2 linked regions of the Syntrophobacter fumaroxidans MPOB genome follow. The protein of the gene in region 2 interacts with the protein of the main gene of each other region in a pairwise test. Links are inferred from orthologs where the notes say so. Each region holds a gene or a part of one and is shown on either strand. Other genes may lie near its edges.

Evidence for each region.
Region 1: the proteins of SFUM_RS11215 (region 2) and rlmB interact in binary tests that used the Escherichia coli proteins (3 or more experiments, as listed by UniProt). The link is inferred for Syntrophobacter fumaroxidans MPOB from one-to-one orthologs.

The regions. Positions count from the first base shown.
Region 1 is NC_008554.1:4,438,983-4,443,253, forward strand. What follows is about bases 534-3,285. They hold rlmB (23S rRNA (guanosine(2251)-2'-O)-methyltransferase RlmB), read right to left. Parts: upstream 2,413-3,285; coding sequence 1,654-2,412; downstream 534-1,653. Other genes in these bases: SFUM_RS18760 (Maf family protein), read left to right, coding at 534-914; SFUM_RS18765 (YggS family pyridoxal phosphate-dependent enzyme), read left to right, coding at 963-1,667; gmk (guanylate kinase), read right to left, coding at 2,442-3,071; remA (extracellular matrix/biofilm regulator RemA), read right to left, coding at 3,074-3,285. Also shown: SFUM_RS18755 (TatD family hydrolase), read left to right, coding at 1-276; more of SFUM_RS18760, read left to right, coding at 273-533; more of remA, read right to left, coding at 3,286-3,358; SFUM_RS18790 (YicC/YloC family endoribonuclease), read right to left, coding at 3,649-4,271. UniProt on the Escherichia coli protein: Specifically methylates the ribose of guanosine 2251 in 23S rRNA.
Region 2 is NC_008554.1:2,652,125-2,656,560, reverse strand. Bases 1,520-4,436 are described here. They hold SFUM_RS11215 (bifunctional ADP-dependent NAD(P)H-hydrate dehydratase/NAD(P)H-hydrate epimerase), read right to left. Parts: upstream 3,803-4,436; coding sequence 2,237-3,802; downstream 1,520-2,236. Other genes in these bases: SFUM_RS11205 (pyridoxine 5'-phosphate synthase), read right to left, coding at 4,332-4,436; acpS (holo-ACP synthase), read right to left, coding at 3,906-4,331; tsaE (tRNA (adenosine(37)-N6)-threonylcarbamoyltransferase complex ATPase subunit type 1 TsaE), read right to left, coding at 1,737-2,240; SFUM_RS11225 (DUF4389 domain-containing protein), read left to right, coding at 1,520-1,645. In the rest of the region: SFUM_RS11230 (B12-binding domain-containing radical SAM protein), read left to right, coding at 1-1,050; more of SFUM_RS11225, read left to right, coding at 1,337-1,519. UniProt on the Escherichia coli protein: Bifunctional enzyme that catalyzes the epimerization of the S- and R-forms of NAD(P)HX and the dehydration of the S-form of NAD(P)HX at the expense of ADP, which is converted to AMP.

The DNA.
Region 1 (4,271 bases), 1.8 Mb from region 2 along the record:
ATACCGGGCACGGTGACGTTCCCGAAAGCCGAGCTGCTCCACGACGTGGTGAGGCGGGCCCCGCTGGACCGCCTGCTGGTCGAGACGGACGCTCCCTACCTGGCCCCGATCCCTCACCGGGGGAAAGTCAACGAACCGGCGTTCGTCTACCACACGGCGCGGAAAGTGGCCGAATTGCGCGGTTGCCCCTTCACGGTCGTTGCCGACCAGACCACGCTCAACGCCCAGCGGGTCTTCAGAATGGACGGCTTTTCCGACGCGGCGGACTCGGAATGATCCTGCTTGAGTCCGGCACCGGGCCCCCTCCGTTCCGCACAGTCCGGCCCCTCGTTCTCGCCTCTTCCTCTCCGCGCCGCAGGGAATTGCTCACGTTGATGGGACTGACCTTTGATGTGATCGTCAGCGGAATTGAAGAATCCACGGGCAGGGTCTTCGGTCCCCCGGTGGAGCTCGCTGCGCGCTGCGCCCGGGAGAAGGCCGAAGCGGTCGCCGAGCTGTTCCCGGATTCCTGGGTGCTGGGCGCGGACACGGTCGTGGCGCTCGGCGCGACCGTTTTCGGGAAACCGGCCGATTCCGCGGAAGCGTTGCGGATGCTCGCGCAACTGAGCGGAGCGACCCACGAGGTGATCAGCGCATTCTGCCTGGTGAATCGAAGCCGGCGCATGATCGAAACACGTTCGGTTACGACCACGGTGCGCTTCAAGCGGCTTTCCCCGGCCGAAATCCGTTCCTATGTGAATACCGGGGAGCCGCTGGACAAGGCGGGCGCATACGGAATCCAGGGGATGGGAGCTTTCCTGGCGGCATCCATCGAAGGATCCTATACCAACGTGGTGGGACTGCCCTTGAGCGAAGTCCTGGATCTGCTGGTCGAATGCGGGGTTGTGGCACCCGTTGCGGAAGAACGTTCCTGAGCGCCGTTCGGCACGCGGACCGGAAGGCGCAAGGAGGCATGGACCGCCATGGCGACCGTGGCTGAGAACCTCGAACGAATTCAGGAGCGCATGAACGCCGCCTGCTCCAGGGCGGGGCGGGACCCCGCCGCCGTGCGGCTGGTGGCGGTGACGAAAACCGTCCCGACCGACCGCATCAGGGAAGGCGTGGAAGCGGGCCTGACCCTGCTCGGGGAGAATTACATCCAGGAAGCGCGAAGAAAAATCGAAGCCCTGGAAGATCTGGCGGTGTCATGGCATTTCATCGGCCACCTTCAATCGAACAAGGCTCGGGTGGCGGCGGAATACTGCGACTGGGTTCATACGGTGGACCGGCTGCGCCTGGCCGTCGAGCTCGACCGGCAGGCGAGAAAAAGAAACCGCGTGATCCCCGTTCTGCTCCAGGTCAACGTCGGCGACGAACAGAGCAGGAGCGGGGTGTCGCCCGATGACCTCCCGAAGCTGTTCGAAGCCGTCGCAGCGCTCTCCGGGCTGAGCGTTCGCGGTCTCATGACCCTTCCCCCCTACTTCGAAAACGCACAGGAGGTACGCCCCTTTTTCAGGTTGTTGCGGGAGCTGCTGGAGCGCTTGAGGGGGATCGCTCCCCGCCCCGGCGAGCTCACCGAGCTCTCCATGGGCATGAGCAATGATTTCGAGGTGGCCGTCGAGGAAGGGGCGACCCTGGTGAGAATCGGGACGGCGCTCTTCGGGGGGCGTCCGGCTATTTCCCCATGAGGCGCCGGCGTTGCACCTCGGCCAGTGCAATGGCCCCCGAAGTCGCGGCGTTGAGGGATTGCAGCGGTCCATGTTCGGGTATGCGGACCATGGCGTCGCAGGCTCTTGCGACGAGCGGTCGCAGTCCTTTCTGTTCGTTGCCTACAACCAGTCCCAGGGGGACCGTGAGGTCCGCGTCGTAGATCGTCTGAGCGGCCTGCGCGTCGAGACCGAAGATCCACAGCCCGCATTCCTTCAATTGTTCCAGAGCCCTCACCAGGTTGTTCACCTGGATGACCGGCAGGTACGCGGTGGCTCCCGCGGCGATTCTGATGACCGTGGAGGTGACCCGGGCCGACCTGTCCCTGGGAACGATCACGCCGCGCGCGCCCAGAAAACAGGCGCTCCTCAGCATGGCGCCCAGGTTCTGCGGATCCTGCAGGCAATCGAGAATCACCAGCGGCTCCCGCTCCCCCGTGGGCTTTTCCAGCAGTGCCTCCAGGGCGGCATAAGGGAATTCGCGCATGCGCAGCGCAACCCCCTGGTGGTGCGCATGCCCCACCAGGGCCGAAAGGCCGTCCCGTGTTTCCTGCCGGGGCGCAATGCCCCTCAGAGCCCCCAGTTCCACCAGTTCCCGGACGCGCTGGTCCGACCTGGCCACGATCATTTCCAGGACTTCGACGCGACCCGTCAGCAGGACTTCCCGCACCGGGTTGAAACCGGAGACCCAGAGATGAGGCGGCGTGCTTGAATGCGTCTTTCTCATGGAAATCAACGATCCGGGCAAATGAACCGTCAGGAGGGCAGCCGGGACATGAAAAACGGCTTGAGCCGCCCCATCCGGACGTCGCGGCGGCAGCGACAGGCGCGCAGGATCGCGTGCAGGTCGGCGACCGCGTCCGCCAGAACGTCGTTGACGATGAGGTAGTCGTACCACGGAGCCTGCAACATTTCACGGCGTGCCGCAGCCGAACGTTCGCCGATCTGCCGGGGGGATTCGGTGCCCCGCATGTTCAACCTCTGCTCGAGGACTTCCATGGACGGCGGCACGATAAAGATGGTGTGCGCGCAAGGGTAGGTGCACCGGACCTGCCTGGCCCCCTGAACGTCGATATCGAGCAGCACGTCCCGGCCTTGCGCGATCCATTCCTCCACCTGGTTCCCGTCCGTGCCGTAGAAGTTCCCGTGGACTTCCGCCCATTCCAGGAACCGGCCGGCCGAAATGCCGTCCAGGAATTCCCGCTGCGTCAGGAAATGATAATCTTTTCCGTCCGCTTCTCCGGGGCGCGGCGAACGCGTGGTGCACGACACGGAGAAACGCAGCTCGGGACACCGGTCCAGGATGGCGCGGATCATGGTGGTCTTGCCGACACCCGATGGGGCGGAGACGATGAAAATCTGTCCGGAATAGGCTGGGCGGGACATGGCTAATCTTTTGCCTGCTTGAGCAGGTTCACGTCCCGCACTCCCCCTTCGGTCAAGAGGCGCTGTGCGATGGTTTCGGCCTGGACGCCCGAAAGGATGATGTGATCGCTGTCGGTGACGATGATGGCTCGGGTCCTGCGGCCCATGGTGGCGTCGATCAGCTTGTTCGCCTGCCGCGCATCCTCCTTGAGCCTCTTCATGGGAGCCGATGCCGGCGAAACGATGGCGATCACTCGATTGGCGATAACCGTGTTTCCGAATCCGATGTTGAGCAGTTTTACTTCCATGAATGACCCCTCAGGCATCTGTTGCGGTGTTCGCCAAACAAAAGGCGATCTTCGACGGTCACGGCATCGGCGACCGCTCCGAATCGTGGGCGCCTTCGATCACCGCCTCCTGCGGGCGAGAGAGGCGCTCCGCGGTCGGACGATCGCCGATCTGCAAAACCGAACGCGGGGTGTTCGAGAATATTCGTTGAAGCCCCGGGCAAAAGCAAGCGTTTTGTCCGGCGGGAGCCGACTTTTCGGCCGCGGGGCATTCCCGTGAACCGGGGACCGGGACGGCGCCGCCGGCGGGCCTATTCGATATTCTGGACCTGCTCCTTCACTTTCCCGATTTCGGTTTTCATGCGCACCACGGCTTGAACGGTTTCCAGGTCGCCGGTCTTGCTCCCGATCGTATTGACTTCCCGGTGCAGCTCCTGCGCCAGGAAATCGAGCCTCCTGCCGTCCGAGGGCGCCTGTTCCGAGAGAAGCTCGCGGAGTTGATCGAAATGGCTCTTCAGGCGGACGATCTCCTCGTTGATGTCGGCTCGTTCGGCGATGTAGGCGACTTCCTGCAGCAGGCGGTTTTCGTCGACTTCGGTGTCCGAAAGCAACTCCTGAATTCGGTCCCGTATCTTCTGCTGATACTCCAGAACGACCAGATCCTTGCGGCTTTCGATCAGGGCGAGATCGCGGGCCAGGACTTCGAGGCGTTCCAGGCAGTCTTTGCGCAGGGATTCGCCTTCCACCAGCCGCATGGATCGAACCTGTTCCAGGGCTTCCGACAATGCGCCCGTGAGCAGTTCCCGGATGAGCTCCCGGTCGGGATCGTCCTCGCGGGCTTCGAACAGGTACGGCACACGGAGCAGGCTGTCGAGCATCGGGGGCGCGCTGGCCGGGAGCGACCGGTGCAATTCCATCAATTGTTCCCAGTAGT
Region 2 (4,436 bases):
TACGCCAGCATGAGCATCCAGTTCTCGAGGGGATGCCCCTTCGATTGCGAGTTCTGCGACATTATCGTGCTCAACGGTCGTGTGCCCAGGACCAAGCCCAACGGGCAGGTGATCGCCGAACTGGATGCCTTGTACGATCGCGGTTGGCGAGGGTCCGTGTTCATCGTGGACGACAACTTCATCGGCAACAAGCAGAAGGTTAAGAGCCTCCTGAGAGAAATCATCGCGTGGCAGAGCGTTAAAAAGCACCGACTGACCTTCTTCACGGAGGCTTCGGTCAACCTCGCCGACGACGTGGAATTGATGAACCTCATGGTTGCGGCGGGTTTCAACAAGGTGTTCCTCGGTCTCGAAACTCCGTCCGAGGCGAGCCTGAAAGAATGCGGAAAGGCGCAGAACCTGCGGCGCAGTCTCTCCGAATCCGTATGCGCCATCCACGCGCACGGGATGGCGGTGATGGGCGGTTTCATCATCGGCTTCGACAACGATCCCCCCGACATCTTCCAGAGGCAGGTCAACTTCATCCAGAAAAACGGCATCGTGACGGCCATGATCGGGCTGCTCACGGCACTGCCGGGAACTCGGCTCTACAAGCGGCTGGAAGAGGAGGGGCGGCTCCTGTTCAAGGCTTCGGGCAACAATACGGACGTGAGCGGGAGCCTCAATTTCACGCCCAGGATGGATCGCCAGACGATTATCGACGGGTACAAGTGGGTAATGAGCACCATCTATTCGCCGGAGATGTATTACAGGCGCATCCTGGCGTTCCTCAAGAACTATCGTCCGCGGGTGGAGGTCAAACTCGAGAGAAACGACCTGTTCACCTTCCTGCGGTCGCTGTATTACCTCGGCATAGCCGATCTGAAGCCGAGCCGCGAATACTACTGGAAACTGATCCAGGAGGGTGTCTCCAAATACCACCAGTCCTTTTCCGACATGGTGACCATGGCCATCTACGGCTATCACTTTCGGCGGCTGTTCTGGTCTCCCAAGCTGTCCTTGAATCCCGGGGAGTGGAATTGGCTGAAGACGGACGATCCCGTGGAATGAGCTTCGTCCTGGAGCCGGCCGTCCGGAGCGGGTGCTTTCGCCGTGCCCGCGGGTCGCGCCGGCCTGCGGCACGGCCGGGACGGAGCCTGTGCCGGTGCGCACGCGAACCGTGAGGGACCCGCTCCGCCGCGAGCGGCTCACGAGGTCCTTGCGCAGACCGAATGGTCTCGCCCGCATCGGACGAATGTGCCCCCATATTCACCGCAAGACTAACAGGTTCCCGTTTTTGCCGGTCGAGTCCGGCTGAATCCGGCGGAATCCCATCACACGTTACAGGAGAACTGCCATGAACGACACGGAAGGAACGAAGCTGACACGTGGGAAGATAGGACTGAGGCTGCTTTATACACTGCTCTACCTGATCATCCTGGAAGTCCTGAAAGTGGTGGTCCAGGTGACGGTGCTTTTTCAATTCGTCTATCTGCTCATCACGCAGAAGTACAGCGAACCCCTCAAGGAATTCTCCAACAAAGTGGCGACCTACGCCTATCGGATCATCCGCTACGCGACTTTGAACGAAAACGAGAAGCCGTTTCCGTTTCATGAATTTCCCAAGGAAGTGGAAAAGCCGGATGACCAGGTCCTGTTCGATTGATCGGGTGATGTTGCGCGGCGGGTGTCGAGGCAGGCCCCGCCGGGCTTCCTTCATGGCCGGGAGGCGGTGAAATGCCCGCGGGTACGGGAGTCTACCGGCACGCCCCGCTTTGAACGATCTCGAGCAGTTTCGCGAACCACTTCGGCGAGCGCGCATCGTTCCCGGCCCCGGACGGCGTCAGGATAAAGGTCCGGCTCTCGTCGCCGGCGATCTCGATGCCGAGGTCCCAGCGCTCTTCCGGGAGCAGGGCACCCATGCGTTCCGGCCATTCGATCACGGCCGCGGCGGCGCCGTACACCGCGTCCTGCCAGGGCAGCGTGTCCAGGTCATCCGGGCCGCTCAGGCGGTACAGATCGATATGGGCCAGGGGGAGGCGGCCTTCGTATTCGTTGATGAAGGTGAAGGTGGGACTCGTAATGGGCACGGACACGGGAACTCCGAGGCCGTGAGCGATGGCGCCGGCCAGGAATGTCTTGCCCGCGCCGAGCTCTCCCCATAGCGCCAGCACATCGCCGGGTTCCAGCAACTCGGCGATCCCGCGGCCGATGGCGCAGGTGCATTCCTCGGAAGGCGAATGGAGCACGATCCGTGTCACGACCGGCTCCGCAGGCGCTCCAGGCGGCCGATCACTTCCGGGACGTCGTCGAGGAGGTCCGAAGCCGGCATGCCGCGGGTGGCCACGCCGCCGAACCTGCGGTCTGCCGCGGCGCCGTGGATGTAAACCCCGAGGCACGCGGCGCGATAGGGTTCGTAGCCTTGCCCCAGGAATCCCGCGATCATTCCGGTCAGCGTATCTCCCATGCCTCCGCCGGCCATGGCCGGGTTGCCGGAGCTGTTGACGGCCAGCCGGCCGTCGGGGGCGGCCACAACGGTTCGAAAGCCCTTGAGAACCAGCGTTACTCCATATTTGCGGCTGAACTCGGAGGCGACTTCGATACGGTTTTCCTGGACGGTCTGCACCGTCCCGCCGATCAAACGCGCCATCTCCCCGGGATGGGGAGTCAGGACGAGAGGCTGCCGTGCCTTCTTCAGCAGATCGGGAGTCCGGGAGACGATGGTGACGGCGTCGGCGTCGAGGACCATCGGACAGGGGGCTTGAGCGATCAGGCCTTCCACGAGCCGCTGCGTGTCCGGGTGCAGGGAGATGCCCGGTCCCGCGGCAAGGGCCTGCTTGTCCCCGGCGAACTCGAGGATTTCCGGCAAGGCCGCAGAAGCGGGGGTCTGCCCGGGCGTTTCCGGTATGGGATAAGTCATCGCCTCGGTGAGCTTCACCTCCAGGATGGGATTGAGACTTGCCGGAATGAACAGGGTCACCAGTCCCGCGCCCACACGGCCCGCGCCGAGGCAGATCAGGGTTGCCGCCCCCGTCTTGCCCACAGAGCCCGACAGGACCGCCACGTGCCCGGCGCTCCCTTTGTGCGTGCCGACCGGGCGAGGTTCCACCCAAGCCGACAGGGATTCATCGGTCAGCCACCGGCGACGAATGCCGTGCTTTTCCGAAAGAGTCGGCGGAATGCCGATATCGATCACCTTGAGGCGGCCGACATAATCGCATCCGGGCTCGACGACCTGCCCGATCTTGAGGAATCCGAAAGTGGCCGTGGCGGTTGCCCGGATGGCTGTCCCCAAGGGTTTCCCGGTGCTCGCATCCAGCCCGGATGGGATGTCCACGGCGAGTATCGGAACCGGGAGCGCGTTGGCGGCTTCAATGACCTGCCGGTACAGTCCCCGGACCTCGCTTTTCAAACCGGTTCCAAGGATGGCGTCGATGACGGTCCCGCTCTCCCGGACCGCGCTCCACTGCGTATCGAAGTCCCCCTGTTCCTCCCAGGTCCGCACCGGGATGCAAAGCTTATCGAGAATCCTGAAGTTGGTCAGGGCATCCCCCTGAAGGTTTTCCGGCGGCCTCAGGCAGACCACCCGGACATCCGCTCCCTGGTTCTTGAACAGCCTTGCCAACACGAATCCGTCCCCGGCGTTGTTGCCGCTTCCCGCCAACACCGTGATGCGGCGCGTGAGAAGGTCGGGAACGACTTCCAGATAGAACGCCGCGGCTCCCCGCGCGGCGTTCTCCATCAGGACGATCCCCGGGATGCCGATTTCCTCGATGGTCGCGCGGTCCAGCCCGGCCATTTCGGACGCGGTTACGATGAACATGATGACCTCCTGGTGGGGACGCAAAGCAATGAGCGCGACGGCGCTGCGGCAGATCGGGGTTGAAGGCCGGAAAGGCGGGGTTTTTCCCCCGCCGGGGGACCGCTCAAGGCTCCGCCTCGCCTTCCGGTGATGTGCCGGGCGCCGCTGAGGGACCTTCGAGCACGACCACGGCGGCACCGTAATCGCCATCGTCGGTGAGGCTCAAGTGCCAGGAAGTGATATTGTGTTCCCGGCAGAACCGCAGAGCGCTCTCGGAAAGAGAGATCGTCGGTTTCCCGAGCGAGTCGTTCGACACCTCGATATCCTGCCAGGTGACCGGGTTTCGAAGCCCGGTACCCAACGCCTTGGCAAAAGCCTCCTTGGCGGAAAACCGCAAGGCCAGGCAGCCCGCATAGTCCTTTCGCCGGGAGCAGTCTTCCCGTTCGTTCCTGGTGAAAACGCGTTGTTCGAACCGCGCTCCCCAGCGCTCCAGCAGGAGACGGAGCCGGTCGACCCGGATCAGGTCGATGCCGATGCCGCGGATGGCCATCTAACCGTTCACCAGCGCAAGCATTTCCCGGACGGCGCGTTCCATGCCCACCAGCACCGCCCGGGCAATCACGGCATGGCCGATGCTGAATTCCTGGATTTCGGG